Regions from separate parts of the Bacillus sp. Marseille-P3661 genome, predicted to be linked through region 1. Evidence: riboswitches for the same ligand, from Rfam matches in the RefSeq annotation. Region 1 holds a riboswitch; each other region holds the start of a gene.
What was found. Region 1 has a riboswitch for S-adenosylmethionine ahead of C1724_RS08295 (YezD family protein). Riboswitches for the same ligand answer to the same signal wherever they lie in the genome.
Positions count from the first base shown of each region.

Region 1 (7,346 bases):
TTTCTTCTACAGGCTTCCACTCTACTCCCATGTCAAGCAAGTTAACAAAGAAGTCATTGGTGAGTTGGCCTATTCGATCAGTGAATACACCGTGCCCAGTGCCACCATAGTTTGTACCTAGAACACGCAAGCCACCAATAAGGACTGTCATTTCTGGTGCAGTAAGGTTTAAGAGCTGAGCCTTATCTACTAGGAGCTCTTCGGGACTTACACTATACTGTTTCTTTTGGTAATTGCGGAAACCATCTGCGATAGGTTCTAGTACTTCAAAGTTTTCTACATCTGTTTGCTCTTGTGTTGCATCACCACGTCCAGGAGTAAAAGGAACCGTTACATCAAAGCCTGCATCTCTTGCAGCTTTTTCTACTGCAGCACTTCCACCTAGGACAATTAAATCGGCCATGCTGACTTTCTTATCAAGTTCCTTTTGAATACCTTCGAGTACCTGAAGCACTTGTGCAAGTTGTTCCGGCTGATTCACTTCCCAATCCTTTTGTGGAGCAAGACGGATGCGGGCACCATTTGCGCCACCACGATGATCCGATCCACGGTAGGTACTAGCTGATGCCCATGCTGTTGTTACTAGCTCGCTGATTGTAAGTCCTGAGTTTAGGATTTTAGTTTTCAACGCTACTATTTCTGCATCAGTTAATTCATAATCAACAGCTGGCACAGGATCTTGCCAAGTAAAATCTTCTTCAGGCACTTCAGGACCTAGATATCTGGTTTTAGGACCCATATCTCGGTGTAACAGTTTGAACCATGCGCGTGCAAATGTATCTGCAAACTCGTCTGGATTCTCATGGAAACGACGACCAATCTTTTCATACTCTGGATCATGGCGCAATGCCATATCCGCGGTTGTCATCATTGTCGGAACTTTAATGGATGGGTCTTCTGCATCTGGTGCAAGGTCCTTTTCATCGGGATCTACAATAAGCCATTGCCATGCACCTGCAGGACTCTTTGTAAGCCACCATTCATATCCAAATAATAAATCAAAGTAACCATTATCCCACTGTGTCGGGTTAGCAGTCCAAGCACCTTCAATACCGCTCGTAATGGTATCACGACCAAAACCCTTGCCGTATGAGTTTTGCCAACCTAAGCCTTGTGCTTCAATAGGAGCAGCTTCTGGTTCTGGACCAACATGGGCAGCATCTCCTGCACCATGTGCCTTACCGAAAGTATGGCCACCGGCTATTAATGCAACTGTTTCTTCATCGTTCATTCCCATACGTGCAAAGGTTTCGCGGATGTCCCGAGCACTTGCAAGTGGATCCGGTTTACCATTTGGCCCTTCAGGATTCACATAGATTAGCCCCATTTGAACAGCAGCAAGTGGATTCTCAAGGTCACGATCGCCTGTATAACGATTATCACCTAACCATTCCGTTTCAGTACCCCAGTAGATGTCCTCTTCTGGATGCCAAATGTCTGGGCGTCCTGCTCCAAAACCTGCTGTCTTGCCGCCCATGGACTCAATAGCAACGTTACCAGCTAGGAGAAGCAAGTCGGCCCAAGAAATCTTATTACCATACTTTTGTTTAATCGGCCATAGAAGTCGTCGTGCTTTGTCAAGGCTAGTGTTGTCAGGCCAGCTGTTAAGTGGGGCAAAACGTTGGTTGCCAGTTCCACCACCACCTCGGCCATCACCCGTACGATAAGTACCTGCGGCATGCCAAGACATACGGATAAATAATGGACCATAATGTCCGTAGTCAGCAGGCCACCATTCTTGACTAATTGTCATTAGCTCCTGAAGATCTTTCTTAAGAGCATAATAGTCTAATTTCTTAAATTCATCTGCATAATCAAAGTCTTCACCCATAGGGTTAGATTTTCTGTCATGCTGGCGGAGAATATTTAAGTTCAGCTGGTTTGGCCACCAGTCTCTGTTTGTTGTACCACCAGATTTGTTGCTAGTTGCGCCTCCGTGATGAAACGGGCATCCACCAATGTTTGCATTGTCTTTCGCGTCCATATAGTTCTTACCTCTCCTTCCGTAAAATTGAGCAGAAATTTGGAAACTTACAAACTGGATGACAATAAATAATTGTTATCACTATATTAAACTATTACGTAAATTGGCAGATTAGAATAATGTTATAAAATATCTACCTTTAGAAGACTTCTGTTAATTCTTCATCGTACACATCTTTGGATGGAGGGGGCCCAGGTTTTTCAGGGAAGTAAGATATTAACAGGTTGCCACACTGCAATCAATGAATCATAGGCATGCTTTCCTCTGGGGAGGGAGCTAGGTATTTAGTCCGTTGTGGCACTCACTTGTCCTTTTTATAATTTTCCAGAGGGAAGCCATTACTTTTGCGGATACATTATTAAACCCGATGTCACTGCTTTGATTGTGGAGAATATTGAGCACCCAAAAATAAATAATAAAGGACTCAAAGCTGTTGCCGACCAGTTAAATAGTTAGAGAATCTTAACCGGGGTACATTTTGTAAAGGCTCTTGATAGAGAGGACTATTAAATGTAAGTGTCATACTACATGCTTTAGAAAAAAGTCTATTTTTTCCGGACATTTAAGCCCTTAATCTCATAAAAAAGCTGCATTTGAAGATCTTACCGGACATTGAGTGCCTTATTTGATTAAAATCACTCCAAAATATGCTCATTTGCATTTAATAGAGGAACATATGTCCTCCAAATTCATAAAACGGCTTTTTTGAACGGAATAACGTACCTTATGTCCGGATAGATCTTCTATTAGAGCAATGACATACTCACAAACAACTAAAATGGTAAATTGCTTGTTTTTTAAATAGAAAAATATAAATGCTTGTATTTCTTTTTTATAACGTATACAGAAGAAATGATTTAATGGCGGTTACTTCGTAAGGCAACAAAACTCCAAAGCGGTTAGGCATTGAATGTATTGACAGACGGCGGCCCGTTTGAATATATCGTTCCAAATGAAACGCATTCATAGGGACGGTTCTACTGTTTGTTTTGTGCAAGCAGTAAACCGTCTCTTTGTCCTCAAGCGCATATTTCTCAAACGCAGAGCCCTAACAGAGGGCAGGATGGTTAGTGATACATTAATTACAGTAAATAAGTTATCAACCCTAAAAACGCGGCTCCAAGAATAATCCATATAGGTTCAATTTTCCATTTGGAGATTACAAATGATATGACTATAACGGCAAAGATTTCCATTCCTACTAATTCCATTGGTACTGCTGTTTCCCATGCCGCAACAGTGATTAAGCCAGATATAACAAAACCGGCTGAAAGAGTAACTTTTTTTATGATTGGTTCGATTTTCTTTAAACCGAATGAAATTAAAGAAGAGCCTATACATGTGGGAATAACGATCCCAATAACTGCCGCAATCGCTCCAGGAAAGCCGTACATATAATAGCCTATACCAGACAAAAAGCCTGCTCTAGGTCCTGGTGCCAGATAGCTTAATGCAATCGCCCATGTAAATAATCCAGCGTCTAATACTCCTGTTTTCACCCATTGGTTTTGTATCACTGCTAGTGGACCGTTCCCGCCTCCAATTGAAAATAATGTACTAAACATAATGACCATCATTATTTCTATCACGCCTACCGATGTACTCATTTAACTGTCACTTTCCGACGCTTTATTACGAATGAAGAACGCACCTAGTATAAAGCCACAAATTGATGAGATAAGTATAGGGACTCCAATAATGGAGGAGATCGCAACTAATAAGGTAAGACTTATGCCAATTATTCGTTCTATGCCAGTAATATTCGGACTATTTAATTGCAGATAAGCATTACCAAGCAATAATCCAATGACTGCGATTCCAACAAATCGGCGCACTGGCTCTAATGGCCCTGAAAGTAAAGAGGGACTTATGATGAGAACACCGATTAAAACAACTAATGCGCCTGGTAAAATTAACGAGAAGACCGCGATAAAGCTTCCTATCCATCCTTTCAGTTTAAATCCAATTAAAGCGCCAAATGACATGAATTGAGGTGCGGGAATTAGTGCGGCTGCAACCATCATGGATTGTAATTCTTGTAAGGAAATCCAACGGTTCTGATGGACAAGAATACCCTCAATTTTGTGAGCATTTGCCCACATTCCTCCGAAAGTTGTCACTCCTATCCTAAAGAAACTTAAGGAAAGAGATAATAGACTGATTTGTGCTATTTTTATGGAATCGATGTTCTGTTCTTTCAAGGAAAACCCTCCTTTTTGGTAAATAAGAAGTGTACTAGTTTTATTATCTTCTTGCTTGTATGTTGCAATGAAAAAGTGTGCAGATATAAGAGTGCTTTAATAATATTTTTATTAGTAATATTTATTGTGATCTTTAGGAAATTAGGATTGTCGTGAAACAGAAATTCATGCTCTTATATAAATTGAATTTTTCAAAGAGTAATCGTCCAATGAGCCTGTATGTGAATTTTGAAAATGATGGAGAAATGTTATTCTCTTGATCCAGACTTTTCTATAAAAGTAGTGCCCTCCTTCAGTTTGACGTGTAGAGCTTTAGTAATATTAAATTGGACACAAACTGTTCCTGCATCCTAAGGATTTATAGAACTTTATGTCTACTTTTTTATTCAAATACTCAGGAATTTTGTAACAAAAAAAGTAAAAACTCATGGCTAAGCTACATATATATAATGGGTAACATCACATTGGTAATAAGAAAGTGAGGTTTTAGACATGAGTTTGTATGGCATAATCTTAGTAATTCATATCCTTGCAGCGGTTTGTGGTTTAGGTGCTGTGTTTGCCAACCCTTCAATCATGAAGAGAGGTACGAACGTGGAGAAGGCAAAACAAGCATTAGAAACAGCTAAAGACGTAGAAAAGTATGCGAAAATAGGAAGTATTACACTCCTCGTAACGGGATTAATATTGGGTGCAATTAATCCGTCTTTATTTACTCAAGCCTGGTACATTACTGCTTTAGTTATATATCTAGCTGTACAGCCAATCGTTGCTTATATGATCCCGAAAAGAGCAGAAAAGTTATATTTGATGTTACAAAACCAAGATAGCAACGAATTACCAAGTGATTTTATGCCAATTGCGATGCAAATCGGAAAGCTGGATAATATTGCTCGAGTTTCAGTTCTTATCCTAATTATCTTAATGTCACTTAAGCCATTCTAGGCCTCCGTCATGGGGGCTTATTTTATTTATTAATAGGTAATTATATACGGGGAGACAGGACTCTTTGGATCAATAAAAGATTTGATACTTGAAAGTGGGAAAGTTGCCAAAACTGAATATGAACATGTCACATCGGACGTTCCAAAGATCCAAGGGGTTTGAAAGGAACGGATATCCCTTTATTCGGAAGGATCACTGCGATTGCAGATGTTTTTGATGCGTTAAGTACCGTTCAGGTTTATAAAAAAGCTTGGAAATTGGTGTAGATCCTTAATTATTATCATGATGAAAAAGGAAAACACTTTGATTCAATTTTAGTGGATATTTTTCTTAAGAATGTAAATGGATTTTTAGCAATTAAAGAAACATATAGAGATTAAAAATCAAATTAAGGAAAAATAGATATTCTGAGTAACATCAGGGGTGTCTCACCTTCTTATTTGAAAAATAGCTCTAATTACTATCCGTTCATTAATAATTGTTTAAAATTAATTTGTAGAAAGTAAAAGCAAAAAAAAGATGGTTGACTTTTGCAAATTTTACATTTATTATTGTTTCTAAGTTGGAAATGTGAGTAACACACAAACTGCAATTCAATAATAAATTCTGTTGACACTTCCAATTTTTGGTTATAAACTAGATTTATATTTTTTGAAAAATTAAATACAAATAATTTCTTATCCAGAGAGGTGGAGGGACTGGCCCTATGATACCTCGGCAACAGACTTTAAATAAGTACTGTGCCAATTCCAGCAGGCTTACATGCTTGAAAGATAAGAAGAGCGCACTGTTTATATATGTCGTAAACAACCCTCTTCTTATGGAAGAGGGTTTTATTGTTGTTGAACTCATTTTGCTACTAGTCAACTAAGAGCAAAAAAAGTAAATGGTCATAAAGGGGGAATTAAAAGTGAATAGCTTAGATGAGACAAAAGTAAATCATATACTATCAACCCTAAAGGGAATCGAATACGGTTCTTTAGTTATTACGGTCCATAATGGAGAAATTACACAAATTGATGTAACTGAAAAAAAACGATTTACGCTAAAAAAAACCGAGAATAAAAATAATGGATAGAAGATATCTGCCGATTAGACCACTAAAGGCATCTTTATCCAATTCGTCTTATGTATTAGACGAATTGGTAAAGATGCTTTTTTTGTCCGAAAATTTGAAAAATATTAAATTTTAAGCGTACTTTTCCAGCTTCAGTGTCTAGCCCTCGGAGTCAAAGACGCATGGATGTGCATATCACGCTGTTGCCAAAGAAAGTGAGGTTTTAGCCGGGGGCTTGCCTGACATAGCTGATCAAGGCGTTGCGCTTTTCTAATTAATGTCCATCATAGACCAGTTAGTATATTTCCAAAGGATTCTCACTTTTTATAGTTATTTTTGATAGATATGAAATGCAAAAAAATTTGAAGGGGGTGGCCGGAATGAGGAAACTATAAAACTGATTTTGAAACACATACATTTCTTATTCACTCAGTGGTTCAGCAAATAACATACTAAATTTGGAGGGTTTTTTATGAGAATAAACAATTGGCTTAAGGGTATTATTTTTACTTTACTTTTACTACTAGTTTCAGCATGTAATGTCCAACTTGGTGGTGGTGATGGTACAGCAGACACAGATGCACCACCAAAAACAAATGATGAACACATAGATGTGGAAACTATTTCAACCGAGTTTACAGGTGTGGCAGATGGGCAGCCAGTACCGTCATTAGAAGGAAAGAATATCGGAGTGGCTGTCATTGGAACAACACATAACTTTGATCGTCAAGCATATCAAGGGCAAATTGACCGCATTAAAGAATTGGGTGGAAATCCAATCCCAGTTGATGGAGAGAGAAATGACCAAAAACATATAGCTGACATTGAAAACTTACTCACTCAAAAACCGGATGCGATTATTAAGGAGCTGGGTGATACCGCAGTGTATGAGCCAGTGATGAAAAAAGTACATGATGCCGGGATCCCAATTTTTACGATTGATCATCCTAGTCCATACAGTATTACGAACCACTTATCTGACAACTATTACATTGGAGAGTCACTAGCTAGAAAAATGTTTGAAGATATTGGTGGGGAAGGAACCATTGTTGTCTTTAATGGTTTTAGTGGGGTGCGTGTATGTGAAATTCGCTATGACATGATGAAGTACGTTGCCCAAGATTATCCAGGCATTAAATTTATTGAACCTGAGTTACAG
Region 1 is NZ_LT965953.1:1,772,366-1,779,711, reverse strand. It holds gene katG (catalase/peroxidase HPI) at 1-1,984, opposite strand, end outside; gene C1724_RS08310 (chromate transporter) at 3,067-3,591, opposite strand; gene C1724_RS08305 (chromate transporter) at 3,592-4,185, opposite strand; gene C1724_RS08300 (DUF2269 family protein) at 4,678-5,130, shown strand; gene C1724_RS26370 (hypothetical protein) at 5,289-5,396, shown strand; SAM riboswitch class I at 5,805-5,910, shown strand; gene C1724_RS08295 (YezD family protein) at 6,041-6,208, shown strand; gene C1724_RS08290 (sugar ABC transporter substrate-binding protein) at 6,660-7,346, shown strand, end outside.

Region 2 (7,346 bases), 1.2 Mb from region 1:
CATGCTGTAGCAAAACGCCACCTACAGAATGAACTATACATTTTGGCAGACCAGTTGTACCAGATGTATAAAGAATATATATAGGATGATTAAAAGGTACGCGATTAAACGTTGGTTCCTCAGCATCATTCGCCAAAAGTTCACCCCAAGTTAGCAGTTTTGCTCCGGACTCAACAGAGAACTCCGGCGTTTCGGACAAACTTACAACCGCAGATAACCCTTTAAGTTCATTGCATACCGCCACAACGTTCTCGCGAATATTAAAAAACTTTCCATTATATTGATAGTCAAGAGAAGCAATTAATACTTTTGGTTGAACCTGACCAATTCGATCGATAATACCTTTAGCACCAAAATCAGGTGAACACGAGCTCCATACCGCACCAAGCGAAGCAGTTGCTAATAATGAAACTAATGATTCTAAGCCATTCGTTACAATACCTGCTACACGATCGCCTTGAGATACACCTAACTTTTGTAATCCTGTTTGCGCCTTCGCAACCAAGCTTCGTAATTCGGCCATTGTCACAACACGCTTGACGCCCTGTTCACCCGCTTCATAAACTGCAACACGAGAACCGTCCCCGCGCAATAGGTTTTCTGCTAAATTTAAGCTTGCATTCGGGAACCAGTTTGCACCCAACATGCCACCGTTTTCTGCTGAAACAAATGCAGTTTCTCCTTTTTCACCAATAATTTCTGCGAAATCCCAAACTGCCGACCAAAACTCACCTGGTTTTGCAATTGACCAACGGTAAAGACGTTCATAAGGCTGGACCGGAATACCAATTTGATCTGCAAAACGTTTTATATTCGATTCAGAGATTCGTTTTTCTGATGGTTGCCATAGTATATTATTATCGAAAACTCTCGGTTGTTGTACCATTACTTCTTCCTCCTTATTTATAAAACAAATGGTCTGCTAAAGCTCGAAGTTTCCGACTCTAGCAGACTATCACCCTTACTATTATTTATTGGAAATCGTTAAAGCTTCCTGTTGATTTGTTGCACTTTGCGTTAATAAGCTAGTTACAGTCATAACGACAAATGATGCAACGGATGCAAAGAACATCGCTAGGTAGATATTCCCAATAATATTTTGATTTGTAAAAAATACATACAGTGCTGTACCGGTAATTAAAGCAGCAATCGCACCAGGACCATTTGACTTTTTCCATAGATACCCTAAAGTAACCGGTGCAATGATTCCACTTATTATCGCAGAAAAACTAAATTGAATTAAAATCGATAACGACTCCGGACGGTCTAATGAAATATATAAAGTAGCTAAACCTACAAATAATAAGGAACCTTTGGCTACTTTTACTGCATTATTATCTAGCAGGTCTGCTGCAATCGGCTTTTTCGATAAAACTGGCGCCAATACTTTATAAATGTCATTACCAATACTAGTTGTAACCCCTAGGTAAAGACTATCCGTACTTGAAAGTATTGCTGAGATAATCCCTACAATGATAATAGCAGCAATGACTGGCGGGAATGATTCTAGCACATAAACTGGAATTGCAGCATCTGCACTAGCTAGTGTTGGATATATTGCTCGTGCTGCTAAACCACCAATGACCATTAACGTCGAAATTACGAATAAAACAACCCCTGCAGATAATGTAAACGGAGCAAGCTGCTCTTCACTTTCCAATGACAACACTTTGTTTAATAAGTGTGGCATTAATACAAAGCTGAATAATAAAAATTGAACAGCCATAACCGCTAGGACGCTATCATAAGGTCCACCTGTTGATAAGAAACCTGTCAAATTCGGATCAATCGCTTCAAGCTTATTAGTCAACTCTCCAAATACGTTCAAGCCACCGCCAATTGTCCAGAATAACGAAACTAATACTAGAATAGATGTGATTGCCATTAAAATCCCTTGAAAACCGTCTGTCACTAATTGGGCATAAGCACCGCCAAGCCCGATATATAGAATGGTGATGAATACGCCAATAATAATTCCCCAGAAATAAGGAATGTTTAATACTGATTCAAAAATTGTCGCTAATCCTACGTTTTGACCAACAATATAATAAACGTTGAATAAAATTAATAAAGCCACAAGCACTTGAAGTGCTTTGCTATTATAGCGTCTTCCAAGCCATTCAGGTAATGTCGATACACCGCCAAACTTTTTGCTGTATCTCCAGAATGTTTTCGCAAATAAAAGCAAGCCAATCCACGAAACACCAAAACAACCTAATGTATACCAAAGCACCGCTGTACCATATTGATAAGCTAAGCCTGGAACACCGATAAATAAATTGGCGCTCGAGTACGAAGCTGCAAAGCTTGCGCCGACAACGATGGGATTTACTTTTCCACGAGCCGTTGCAAAGCCTGTCATTGACTTACTAAAACGATTTCCTTTTTTCCCGATCCAAACAACAACTCCAAAATAACCAATCAATAGGATAATAATCGTCCAAAATAAAGACCCCGTTACTGTAGGCATTATTTATCGCTCCCCTCTTTTGTTACATAAGATTTCTTCCATATAATTAATCCAACGGTCCAGCATAAGGCTATCAGTGCAAAGTAAGTATAAATCATCGTTTTCATCCTCCATAATTGTTTTTCTAGTAAAAACATTCAGTTTATAAAAATCTTCAGTCTTTTGTATTTACGCTATTAAAAATGCAGTAGTTTCGTTTATTACCGTTCGGTTTGGTTTACTTCTACCAGCTTTTTGGAACTTCTATTAAAACAGCCATGCCTTGGCCGCCACCGCCGCAAAGCGATGCGATTCCCTTGCCGCCACCTCGGCGTTGTAGCTCCTTCGCTACTGTTAGGACAAGACGAAATCCTGTTCCACCCAGCGGATGACCGATGGCAATCGCGCCACCATTAACATTCACTCGGTCATAGCCAATTCCTAGCTCGCGGCAGCTTGCAACAACAACACTTGCAAAAGCTTCATTGATTTCAAATAAATCAATATCATTCAAAGTTAACTTGGTCTTCTCCAACACCGCTTTAATGGCTTGCGCTGGCTTTGTATGCAAACTCGTATCGGGACCAGCAATTTCAGCCCATCCTAGAATTCGTGCTAAAGGTGTTTTGCCAAGATGCTCTGCTTTCTTTTCGGTGGAAACAATTCCTACACTTGCTCCATCTGTCATTTGAGACGCATTCCCCGCTGTGATCGTACCGTCTTCGACAAATGCCGGTCGAAGTGTTTCTAGTTTTTCTAACGTAGAATTGGGTCGAATGCCTTCATCGTCTGTAAATGTTTTCCCATTCAGTATTAATGGAACAATTTCATCTTGGAGCCAACCTTTTTGTTGCGCAGCAGCTGCCCGTTCTTGTGATAGCTGTGCATATTCATCTTGAGCTTTTCTATCAATCTTAAAGTCTTTATTTTTCAAATCTGTTAACACGCCCATTGAGTCGTCTGCTAACGAACACCACAAACCATCGTTAATTAATGTATCCGTCAGTTGCAGTGGTCCCATCGATTGTTCCTTGCGAAATGGCGCCGTGTACGGGGCATTTGTCATGGAGTCAAATCCACCGGTTATGTATAAGTCTCCTTCTCCAAAATGAATACGTCGCACTGCATCCGAAATTGAAGCTAAACCAGCTAAACAAACATTATTTAATGTAATCGCGGGGACTGACAACGAAACGCCTGCATCGATTGCGACTCTCCTAGCCGGATTCTGACCTTGCCCCGCTTGAAGTACTTGAGCTAGTAAAACACCATCCGCCTCACTTGCCACTTCTGGTACACGTTTTACTAATTCTTTTACAGCTAAAGTCCCAATTTCCTTTGCCTCTAAACCAGCTAAGCTGCCTTTCCACTTCCCAAAAGGTGTCCGAACCCCTTCTAGAATGACCGTATTCATATGCTCGCTCCATCCTTTCGTATAACTTTAATTTTTTCCATATAAAAAACCTCTTTCCAAAGAAAGAGGTTGAAGTCATAAACCATTGCGGCTTCGCCCTCTTATCTTTCAGACATTCCTGTCTGTTGGAAGTAGCACCATTCCCATATAGGGCGGTTGCCGGGCGTCATAGGGCCAAATCCCTCAGCCTACTCGTGATAAGAGTAAATATTTATTTTTTTACTGTTAAAAATTATTCGTTAATTTGATAAGTTAAACAATAACAAACTATAAACAGCACGTCAATAGTTTTTTTGTGTTTTTTAAAACGTATTTTACTGGGTGGCGAGATGTTAATGTTAGATTAAGAAACCTTGAGCAACTTTTTTTATTTTCCTATAGCCAATATGCAATTGTATCTAAAATTCCTAGGACGATCATGAACACTCCCGCGGTTCTTTGAATAATGGTCCCTATTTTCCTTCCTTTTTTCTTCATAGCAGACCCACTCATATCAAAATACCAAATTAAAAAGATCGCTATTATTATCGGTAATGAAGTACCGATTGCAAATATACTAGGTAAAATAGCTCCAAAAGAAGTAGAAAGTACAATAGGCATTAATGTGACAAAAAACAAAATGAACATAGTTGGACAAAAGCCTAACGAAAAGCCTGCCCCCATAAAAAACGCCCCTGTTCTCCCCACTTTTAAACGTTCCGGAATATTTCCGAGTGTTAACGTCCAATTCATTTTAATGATACCAAGCATAAACACACCAATTAACATAAGAATAGGGCCGATTGCTTTTCGAATCCACGGAAAAATTAACGTGAGGTAGTCTTGAAATTCCTTTCCTAATAGCCAGACAATAAAACCTAGCCCAGAGAAAACAACCATTTTTCCAAGTGTAAACCAAATCACGTCTGACCAAGCTACTTTATCTTGAAGGGAACGATTGCTATATATTGTGATTGCTCCAAGATTTCCTGTAAATTGACAAGGAGCCAATGCACCGACCAGTCCTAGAAATAAAGCAGCTAATATAGGGATCCCTTCAAATCCATACGCTAATTTTATTAATGGTTGGCTTAAGAAATTACTGATTTGACTTAGTATCGCATACATTTGATCCCCACTCACCCTTTCACTACTTGCCACACACGAAGAATATAGCTTGCCTACCATTATTATACTGCTCTTTTAAAATCCAAACAGTAATCAATGTAGTTCATGGGAATTTTAATATAATTTTGGAACCTAAAAACCACTATTGCAACGAATACTATTATAGACTGTAGTTTTAAGGAGAAAGGGGAATCATGGTAAAAAAAATAATTCTATTAACGTTAATTCATATTTTATTAACAGTGCAACTTCCAAATAATATATTCGCTCAGGATGGAAACGAAAGTTTGAGGATTGATAGTGAAGCAGCTGTATTAATGGATGCAAATACTGGATCTATTCTATACAGCAAAAACAGGAATACATCATTATATCCAGCGAGTTTAACTAAAATTGCAACAGCTATTATTGCAATTGAAGAAGGCGATTTAGATGATCTTGTTACAGTAAGTGAAAATGCAAGAAATATAGAAGGTACACGAGTTTATTTAGAAATTGGTGAACAAGTTCCCTTGCATAAGCTTGTGCAGGGAATCTTAATTAGTTCTGGTAATGATGCAGCAATTGCAATAGCTGAACACTTCGATGGGAGTTCTGCTGCTTTTTCCAATAGAATGAATGAATTTATTCAAAATAAGGTTGGATTAAAGAACACAACTTTTAGAAACCCGCATGGACTTTATCATTTAGAACAAAAAACAACTGCATATGATCTAGCTACTCTAACGAAATATGCGCTAAAAAATGATACCTTCCGTGAAATATTTGGAACAAGCAAACTAAAATGGGATGGACAAGGTTGGGACACAACCCTTTATCACCATAACCAGTTGGTAAGAAACTATGATGGTGCTACTGGTGGGAAAACAGGTTATATAGTTGAGTCAGGTAACACATTAATAACAACTGCCAAAAGAGCTAATACAGAGTTGATTGCAGTCGTATTAAAAGCTCCTTCGAAAGAGTTTGCATATGAAGATACAACCAAATTGCTAGACTTTGGATTTGAAAATTTTGAAACAACTATCATTCCTAAAAACACAGGCTATAGGAATAGCAAGAACGAAACGGTCTATACAACTAATAACCTTTATTATACGAGCAAAAAAGGTAAGCCTGTAAATGTAGAGATTTCAAAATCAAATGAAATTCTCATTACATCCGATGAAGATGCAAATGTTCTGTTACAAGGTGAACAACTCATAAAAAAGGAAAAAAACAGGGAAGATGCTGTTAGAAATGAAAAACCAAAAACACTCCAATTATCCAATATCTTAGGATATCTAGCATTAGCTGTAGTGGGTATACTAATTACAATTGGGTTAATTTTTTATAAACGAAAATACACCAAAACTAATAAAATGTGCTAGCAACAAAAGTGCGCCAGCACATTTTTTTACTTAACCTCCATTCAGATCATTTAAGCACAACCAGCTAGATTTACCTATGTCTTTCGTTTATTACAAAAATAATAAACCAAACCAATACCTAATCCAAAAATTGTAGCTCCAACTTGATACTCTAAATTCCAACTAAAAAAACTATAGATAGAGTAGGCTTCTATTAATAATGCAGGGATCTTTCCCATAGTACTTGCAATTGCAAAATGAATTGCTTTCATTCTACTTAGTGCCGCAACAAGAGTAACTAATCCTGAAGGAACAAACGGAAGAATTCTTAAGGCAAGAACTAGAAGAATCGCCTCCCTTCCTTTTGCATTTTTTAACCTTACCAAAAATCGATGGTTCTCCTTTATTGCAAATTTATTCTCCATGACCTTAATGCCTTTTCTATATAAATAAAAACTAATAATTGCTCCAAGCGCTTCACCCAAAATGGAAATATACAATCCATATTCAAAGCCAAAATAAATAATATTTGCAGCAGTAAGAAAGGTGCTAGGAATTAAACCAGCAACTGCTATTAATATATTAATTACTACACTTATTACGATTGCTACGTATTGATTTTCAGGTAAAAGTTGCAAAATATCCATCGAATCCTCCAAGTTTACATATACATTTCTTAGAAATTATAGCACCTATTTAATACATTTAAGAGAGACATAAATCAACAACCAAAATCTATACAATTTTATATAATCGGAAGTTTCCTATACTTATCTCTGTTAAAGTTGTAGATATTGCCATAATTGTTCAAGCATGTTTTGGTAAGATATAGAATAAAATTGAGATAAGAGCGATCCCAGAAAGGAGTGTTATAGATGAAACCTATTACCTTTAAAGCATTTGCAGTTACTAATGAAATTGATTTAAACAAAATCGCTATTCATTGTGGTATTCCAAAAAAATTCACTTGGGAAGAGCCATTAATCCTGAAAGGAAGTATATTAAATTCCATTCTTAAACAAAATGT
Region 2 is NZ_LT965953.1:548,078-555,423, reverse strand. It holds gene C1724_RS02490 (acetoacetate--CoA ligase) at 1-886, opposite strand, end outside; gene C1724_RS02485 (sodium:solute symporter family protein) at 968-2,470, opposite strand; gene C1724_RS02480 (acetyl-CoA C-acyltransferase) at 2,694-3,863, opposite strand; SAM riboswitch class I at 3,962-4,067, opposite strand; gene C1724_RS02475 (urease accessory protein UreH domain-containing protein) at 4,239-4,970, opposite strand; gene C1724_RS02470 (D-alanyl-D-alanine carboxypeptidase family protein) at 5,165-6,340, shown strand; gene C1724_RS02465 (TVP38/TMEM64 family protein) at 6,415-6,966, opposite strand; gene C1724_RS02460 (RMD1 family protein) at 7,195-7,346, shown strand, end outside.
Region 2: linked by a shared signal. The riboswitch ahead of C1724_RS02480 (acetyl-CoA C-acyltransferase) and the one ahead of C1724_RS08295 (YezD family protein) in region 1 are both predicted to bind S-adenosylmethionine.

Region 3 (7,346 bases), 470 kb from region 1:
GAACCACCTCCGCAAGCTGCTAATAAAAACAATGATAAGATCATAAGTACACTTATAATTTTCTTTTTCATAGACATGAACCCCTCCTGCATCTTATATCTTTTATTTTAGTAGTTTGATATAGCCAGCCTTGATCGCCTACCCTCCTTTCATGACCTTTCGAAATCATTGTTTTGTAATATAAAACACCGTTTTACATAACATGTAAAAAATAGAATGTTTTATATTATAAAACACCGTTTCCTTTTTGCATTTCAAAAGGTGATAAATCAATAATACCTGAAAAGGCTTTCACTCGCAAGAATTTTTTGAATAAAAAATCCATTTATTTTCTCGGGATAATTTACTGATAAATCTGAATCCTTTACACAAAAAAAAGAAATCTACTGAATAGCAGATTTCTTTGTCACTATTAGTTTTTATAGAGTCCAGCTTTACTTAAAATAGTTTTAAGCTCCTCTAACTTACTTTCCGCAAGTTGGTTTGCAGGTGGCAACACGTATGTTGAAGACAGTTCTCTACCTGTTAAACGCATCGCTTCTTTTACAACACTCACAAATGGTGTATCTAATTTATACATAAGTGGTAAATATGCTAAACGGCGATGCAATTCCGTTGCTTTCGCAAAATCACCTGATTGAAAGGCTCGATATATACCAACTTGTAGTTCAGGTGCAAAGTTAGTGCTGGCAGAAATAGCACCATCGCCTCCAAGAGCTAAGTTGTTCAATAAATGATCATCAAAGCCAGTTAATACTGCAAAATCAGGTCTTTCAGCCTTTACTGTTAAGATCATTTCTCGAATATGTCCAGCTGTATCAACAGTTTCTTTAATACCTACGATATTAGAATGATTCTTAGCAAGCTTGAGAACAAACTCCGGAGATAGATCCTGACCAGTCAATCCAGGAAAGTTATAAAAAATTATGTTTGTATCTACCGATTCGGCAATAGTTGAGTAGTGTTTATATAAGTTTTCTTCAGATAAATTCCAATAAAAAGGGTTGACGATAACAACACCATCTGCCCCTACTTCTTTACTATGTTTTGATAAGTCTATTACCTCACGAGTATTCGTACCCCCTGTTCCGATAAGAACAGGAACACGACCGGCTACGTATTTAGTTGCAAACGAAGCTACTTCCATTCTTTCTTCAGTTGACATTTGACTGAATTCGCCACCTGTACCTAAAAAGAATAGACCATTGACTCCTGAATCGATTAAATAATCAATTAGCTTTTTCATACTTGCAGTATCTAAAGAACCATCGCTAGTAAACAAAGTTGAAACCGGTGGGATAATACCTTTAAACAGCACGTTCGTACTCATCAGTTTTTACACTCCCAAAATAGACTAATTATTCTTTTCTTTTAGTTTTACTGTTTCTTTTACTTCTTTATTGAACAAATAAGTAGGATAATATCCTGCTAATACATCGGCGATATTTTGTGCTGTTTTTCGTTTCAATTCTAACTCTGCCTCTTCAGAATACCAAGCAGCATGTGGATTTAATACAACATTATCCATTTTTAACAATGGGTTATCACTTGCAATAGGTTCCTGTTCTAGAACGTCCAAACCTGCTCCTGCAATTTCCCCATCTTGTAACGCCTTAATTAACGCTTGCTCGTCAATAACAGGACCTCGAGCAGTATTAATAATAATCGCTTCTTTTTTCATTAACTTGAATTGTTTTTCTCCAATTAAGCCACGAGTTGACTCCATTAAAGGTGTATGAACAGATATATAGTCAGATTGCTCACATAGTTCATCAAGAGTTACTAGCTTTACATTTAAATCATTAGCAACTTGTTCAGGTATGAATGGATCATATGCAATGACATTGATACCGAATGCCTGAGCTTTTTTAGCCAAGGTTTGAGGTATACGGCCAAGACCGGCTAAGCCTAACACACGTCCTCTTAGACGGAAGATTGGTACGCTTACTTTAAAATCCCAATTTCCTCGTTTAACTTCATTATTTAATACTACTGTTTTTCTAGCACAAGACATTAATAGTGCGAATGCATGATCTGAAACTTCATCCATACAATAATCTGTGACATTACCTACAATAACATTATTTTCTGTCGCTGCTGCAATATCAACTGTATTTACACCAACACCATAGCGTGAGACAACTTTTAAATTTGGAAGGCTTTCAAGCACTTTTCTAGAAATCGGAGCGTATTGATTAAGGATACCATCAGCATCCTTTGCCGCTTCAATCACTTCGTCCTCTGTTTTACATTGTGCACGGATTAACTCTGCATCAACAGTAGCAAGCACTTCTTCTTCAGGTGCTAACGTGGAAAATTCAAAATCTGTAATAACTACTTTAAACTTACTCAACTGATTCATCTCCTAATTACATATATTCTTTCTGCGACTAGTATTATGTAGTTTAGTCTAAAATATTCTCCTGAAAATGCGACTAACTCTGTTCTATATAATAAAACAGAGTTTTGAATATTTAAAAACTATTCTTATTTTATAGTAATTTATTTTTTTTATCAATAAATTTGAATGAGTTTTTAAGATTGTCACAATTCATTAATTCCTTATCCACTACGCCTTTAATTACTCAGGATTATATGTACCTCGTATCTTGTTTACTGCAGGATTGTTATATTTAAAATTTGCTAATTGACATGCAGATTTCATCATGTTAGAATAAAACCGATTAAATAAATCGGAAAACTCAATATAGATTATCAAGAGTGGACGAGAGATTTGGCTCACTGACTCCACAGCAACCAGCCTTAAATGGAAAAGGTGCTCCTACCAACAAAGCCAATTGCTTTGGATGATGACGTAATGTTAAAACTCCTTTGCAACCGCGCAAAGGGGTTTTTTATATGCTCTTAAATTCTAATGCCCTTGTTTTAATATAGTTTTCTAAATGATTTTTTAACAATTAAACAACTTAAAGAGGAGAGATTTAGATGATACCAAATGAATATAATGTACTAAAAGGTGCGGAATCTTTTTATATAAAAGGAAATAATACTGGTATTTTACTACTTCATGGCTTTGTTGGAACGCCACAAAGCGTTCAATATATAGGAGAAAAGTATGCTGAAAAGGGATTGACAGTCTTAGCTCCAAGATTAAAAGGTCACGGCACACATTATACAGACCTTAATACTATAAGCTATTACGAATGGATTAACGAATGTATAGATGCATATAACACATTAAAAAAAGAATGTGACCAAGTTTTCATAATTGGTCAATCGATGGGTGGCATACTTGCATTGCACCTTGCAAGTATACTTAAGGATGTAAGTGGAGTTATTACTATAAATGCTGCAATCCACGTACCCGGATATGAAATCTATAGGGGCGCTGAGTCACCTAGATATATTCATGAAGGTACCCCTGATATCAAAGACCAAGCGGTAAACGAAATCACTTACGAGCAGGTACCATTACATTCAATTAAGCAATTACTATCCGTAATTGATCATACAAAAAAGACACTTTACCAGGTAACGTGCCCACTTTTACTTTTTAAATCCTCTATTGACCATGTTGTACCACCAATAAGTACGGATTTTATCTATGATAGTGTCCAATCGCAACATAAGATGATAAAGATACTGAACAATTCCTACCATGTAGCATCTATGGACTATGATAAAAATATCATCATTAATCACACTATTGATTTTATTACCGATGTTAAAAGCCAAAAACAAAAGTATAAACTCCTCCAGTAGGAGTTTATACTTTGATTTAAATACTCTCATCCCTTCTGTTCGAATTAAAAAGTGCAGAAGTCTAGACCTTTAGCACGTATGCCTTTTATAATATGGGGTAAAGCCACCACTGTTTGTTCTAGCTCATGTAGTAAAACAATCGAGCCTGGCCTACTATTTTCAACAACATTATTAACAATCATATAAGGCTGTTCCTTTAATTCCCAATCATATGATGAAATTTCCCACATAATTGGGGTTAACTGTAACCGTTCCAATATATCTAATGTTGCGTCATTATATCTACCAAACGGCGGTCTAAAATAAGAAACTGTTTCTCCAGTAATTTTTTCAATTGACTTCTTACTACTCTTAATCTGTCTGTACTGCTCACTATATGACAATCTAACTAGATCTTTATGATTAATGCTATGTGTACCAATCCTGTGGCCTTCTGCGAGCACTCTTTTCCAAGGCCGTTTTTCATAAAGTAATCGAGATTGCCAAAAGAATACAGCAGGCACCTTTTCTTTTAATAAAATATCTAAGATTGTATTTAAGTTCCTGCTTGGACCATCATCAAATGTCAATACAACTTTATCGTTGTTATTTTTCATTTGTGATACGTTAGTCAACCAGCGGTTATCTTTAAGATCGTACACGATCTCACTTTTAACTACTCAAGGACTATTCATAAAATTCACTCCTAGATTGTGATTTATCCCATCTACACAGAATTTTTTAACTAGCTTAATAGAATCACTGTAATTTGGAATTCAATTGGAAAAACTTTTTACTTTATCTATAAGATTAAAGCCATTTATAATATCATGTTAGGGAAGGGGAGAAAAAATGGCAACTATCAAACAATATGTATTTTTTGATTTTGAAATGCTTTGCTCAAAGCGTGCTATGCCATTCGCAGAAATGGAAGCCATACGTTTAGGTGCTGTTAAATATGACCTTCAAACTAAAGAAATAGAAACTTTTGATCAATATATACGTCCAACTACTTTAGAACCTTTAAGTGATTTTTGCAAATCATTAACGGGTATTCAAGACTCTGATTTGGACCAAGCTAACGGTTTCCCAACAGTGTTTGGACAATTTTTAGATTGGATTAATGGAGTTAAAAAAACCCGCTTTTTTTCTTGGTCAACAAGTGATTTATTACGTTTACAACACGATGCCCAAATGCATAATATCCCTGTAAGTACGATTGCCAAAATTGAAAAACGCTATATCGATTTTCAGGAAATTTTCACGAAAAAGGTATCAAAAACAAATCACTCTGTTGAAAATGCGTTAGGCTTATATAACCTGGAATTTGTTGGCGAAACACATAATCCAATGTACGATTCCTATAATACACTACAATTATATATTAACTTTACACAAGCTCCAAAACAGTCAGAGCTTATCATGTTAAAACAATTCATTTTTATTGACAAAGATGTTAGTGCGATAGACATTAATACCGAGTTGAAATACCAATTTAAGCAAGATATTCAGGATTATTTAACAGACTTAAAGATTATCCATAAAATAAGAGATGCAAAAAAACTGATTAAACGGACAAAAAAAATAGTTCATAAATACGAAAACATTATTACTAATCGTGCTGGGCTATACGATAGCCAGATCATTGAGTGGGTAAAAGAACTACTATCTTTTTATCTAGAACTGATGTCTAATTATGAGTATCACCTTTCATACGGCTCAAAAATTGTCATCCTTCATGAGCAATTAATTAAACCACTCCACAAATTAACAGCTTAAAAATCCGAAATGAACTAATGTTTCGGATTTTTAATTTTCATTCAGACTCAATGATAGAACCATTCTTGAAAGGATGTAGCAATGAATATAGTGCCTTTACATTTGGAGTTGATACACCATATTCTGCTGCAAATTTCAAAACTGCTCCTTGGATACTATCTAACTCAAGTGGCAGGCCTTTTTGAAGATCACGATGCATCGATGATGTCATTGCGGGTGGTAGATTTTGGAGCATTTGAATAATCTGATCACCCATATCCTCTGGTATAAAAACTCCTTTAAGTTTAGCGATTGCCACTATTTCCTTAATCATCTCTTGTAAAAATGAAAAGGTTTCTACATCCTTGATTGCAACTCCAATTGGTTGGCGTAGTGCTGATGTAATCCCACTTAAAGATGTAATAAATATATATTTCCTCCAAATATCAGTTAAAATATTTTCTGACAATGTTACAGTAATGCCAGCTTCTCTCATCTTTTCTTCAAGCTTATTCACCATCTGGGACTTTTCTGAGGTCAATGAACCAAAAATAATATCTTGCATATGACTTGTTTGCACAACATCTCCTTGTGAATTGAGTGTTGTTTCTATTTGGCATAAACCTCCTAGTACATTTTCCTTTCCATACTTTGAAACCAACAAATCAAGATGCTCTACACCATTTAATAGAGGAAGTATTTTTGATCCTTTTTGAACTAATTCACTAATTTGTGGTAGAGCTTCATTTAGATGGTAATTTTTTAAAGATAATATAACTAGATCAGGTTCTTTAATTTGGCTTACGTCTTTTGCCAATGTAGGGCAAATCGAAAAATCTCCGTGAACACTATATACATTTAGACCGTGTTTCTTTAGCTGTTCATATCGTTTGGGGCGTACTAAAAACGTAACCCTATTTCCCTTAAAAGCTAGCTTTCCACCGAAATATCCACCAACTGCACCAGCACCCATTACTACAATATTCATACAAATCCCCCTTTTCCTCGTTACTCACATATTTATGAGCAATTATTAAACAAATATACTACAATTCTAAATGTCGCTGCACAACAATTAAAGTCTTTTTATAGAATAAGTATATTATGGGGGTAACTCTTATTGATCGGTTTTCACTCCGATTAATTCGTAAATTGCATCTGCTACTGTTTCTACAACATGAGTAGCTGCTTTTTTTACATCCTGATGGGCAGTAGCCATCGCAAAGCTGTGCTCAGTCAATTGAAACATTGGTATATCATTAAAAGAATCCCCAATACATGCAATTTCCTCTTGATTGATATCAAGGTGGTCAAGCAAAATAAGAATGGCATTACCTTTGCTTATATTCTTTGGAACAATATCCAGTATTTTCGATTCAGATATATAGGCATCCATTACGTTGGGATACTGCTCAGTCAGCTCTTTGTGTAGCTTACATATTTGTTCCTCTGTTCCATTAAGAATTAACTTTGATGGAAAGATAGTTTTTCCTATTTTATTTAACAAATTTTTTTCTTCTAGTACAGGACTAAACAATCTTTCTTCAATCTTTATTATATGCTCCGTTCTTTCTTCCACATATTCTTTATCGATCGTTGAGAGAAAAGTAATTAGATTTTCTTTTTTAATTCGCTCATATAATTCTATTGCTACTTCAGGCGGAAATGTAGTTTCATGTAGTTGTTTTTCCTCGACGGTATAAATAAAGCCGCCATTTTGACTAATACGATGGAATTTTGATCCTAACATATTTGCAACAGCTTTAATATCGATATCCTTTCGACCTGATGCAAGGCAAAAATCTATGCCTTGCTGTAAAGCCATATTTACAGCTTGTTTATCCTTTATACTTATTTCATTTTTCTCGGTTAATAAGGTTCCATCC
Region 3 is NZ_LT965953.1:2,246,595-2,253,940, forward strand. It holds gene C1724_RS10400 (TRAP transporter substrate-binding protein) at 1-71, opposite strand, end outside; gene C1724_RS10405 (dihydrodipicolinate synthase family protein) at 413-1,330, opposite strand; gene C1724_RS10410 (C-terminal binding protein) at 1,355-2,353, opposite strand; SAM riboswitch class I at 2,710-2,817, shown strand; gene C1724_RS10415 (alpha/beta hydrolase) at 2,947-3,723, shown strand; gene C1724_RS10420 (polysaccharide deacetylase family protein) at 3,768-4,364, opposite strand; gene C1724_RS10425 (3'-5' exonuclease) at 4,555-5,481, shown strand; gene C1724_RS10430 (ketopantoate reductase family protein) at 5,519-6,448, opposite strand; gene C1724_RS10435 (HAD family hydrolase) at 6,578-7,346, opposite strand, start outside.
Region 3: linked by a shared signal. The riboswitch ahead of C1724_RS10415 (alpha/beta hydrolase) and the one ahead of C1724_RS08295 (YezD family protein) in region 1 are both predicted to bind S-adenosylmethionine.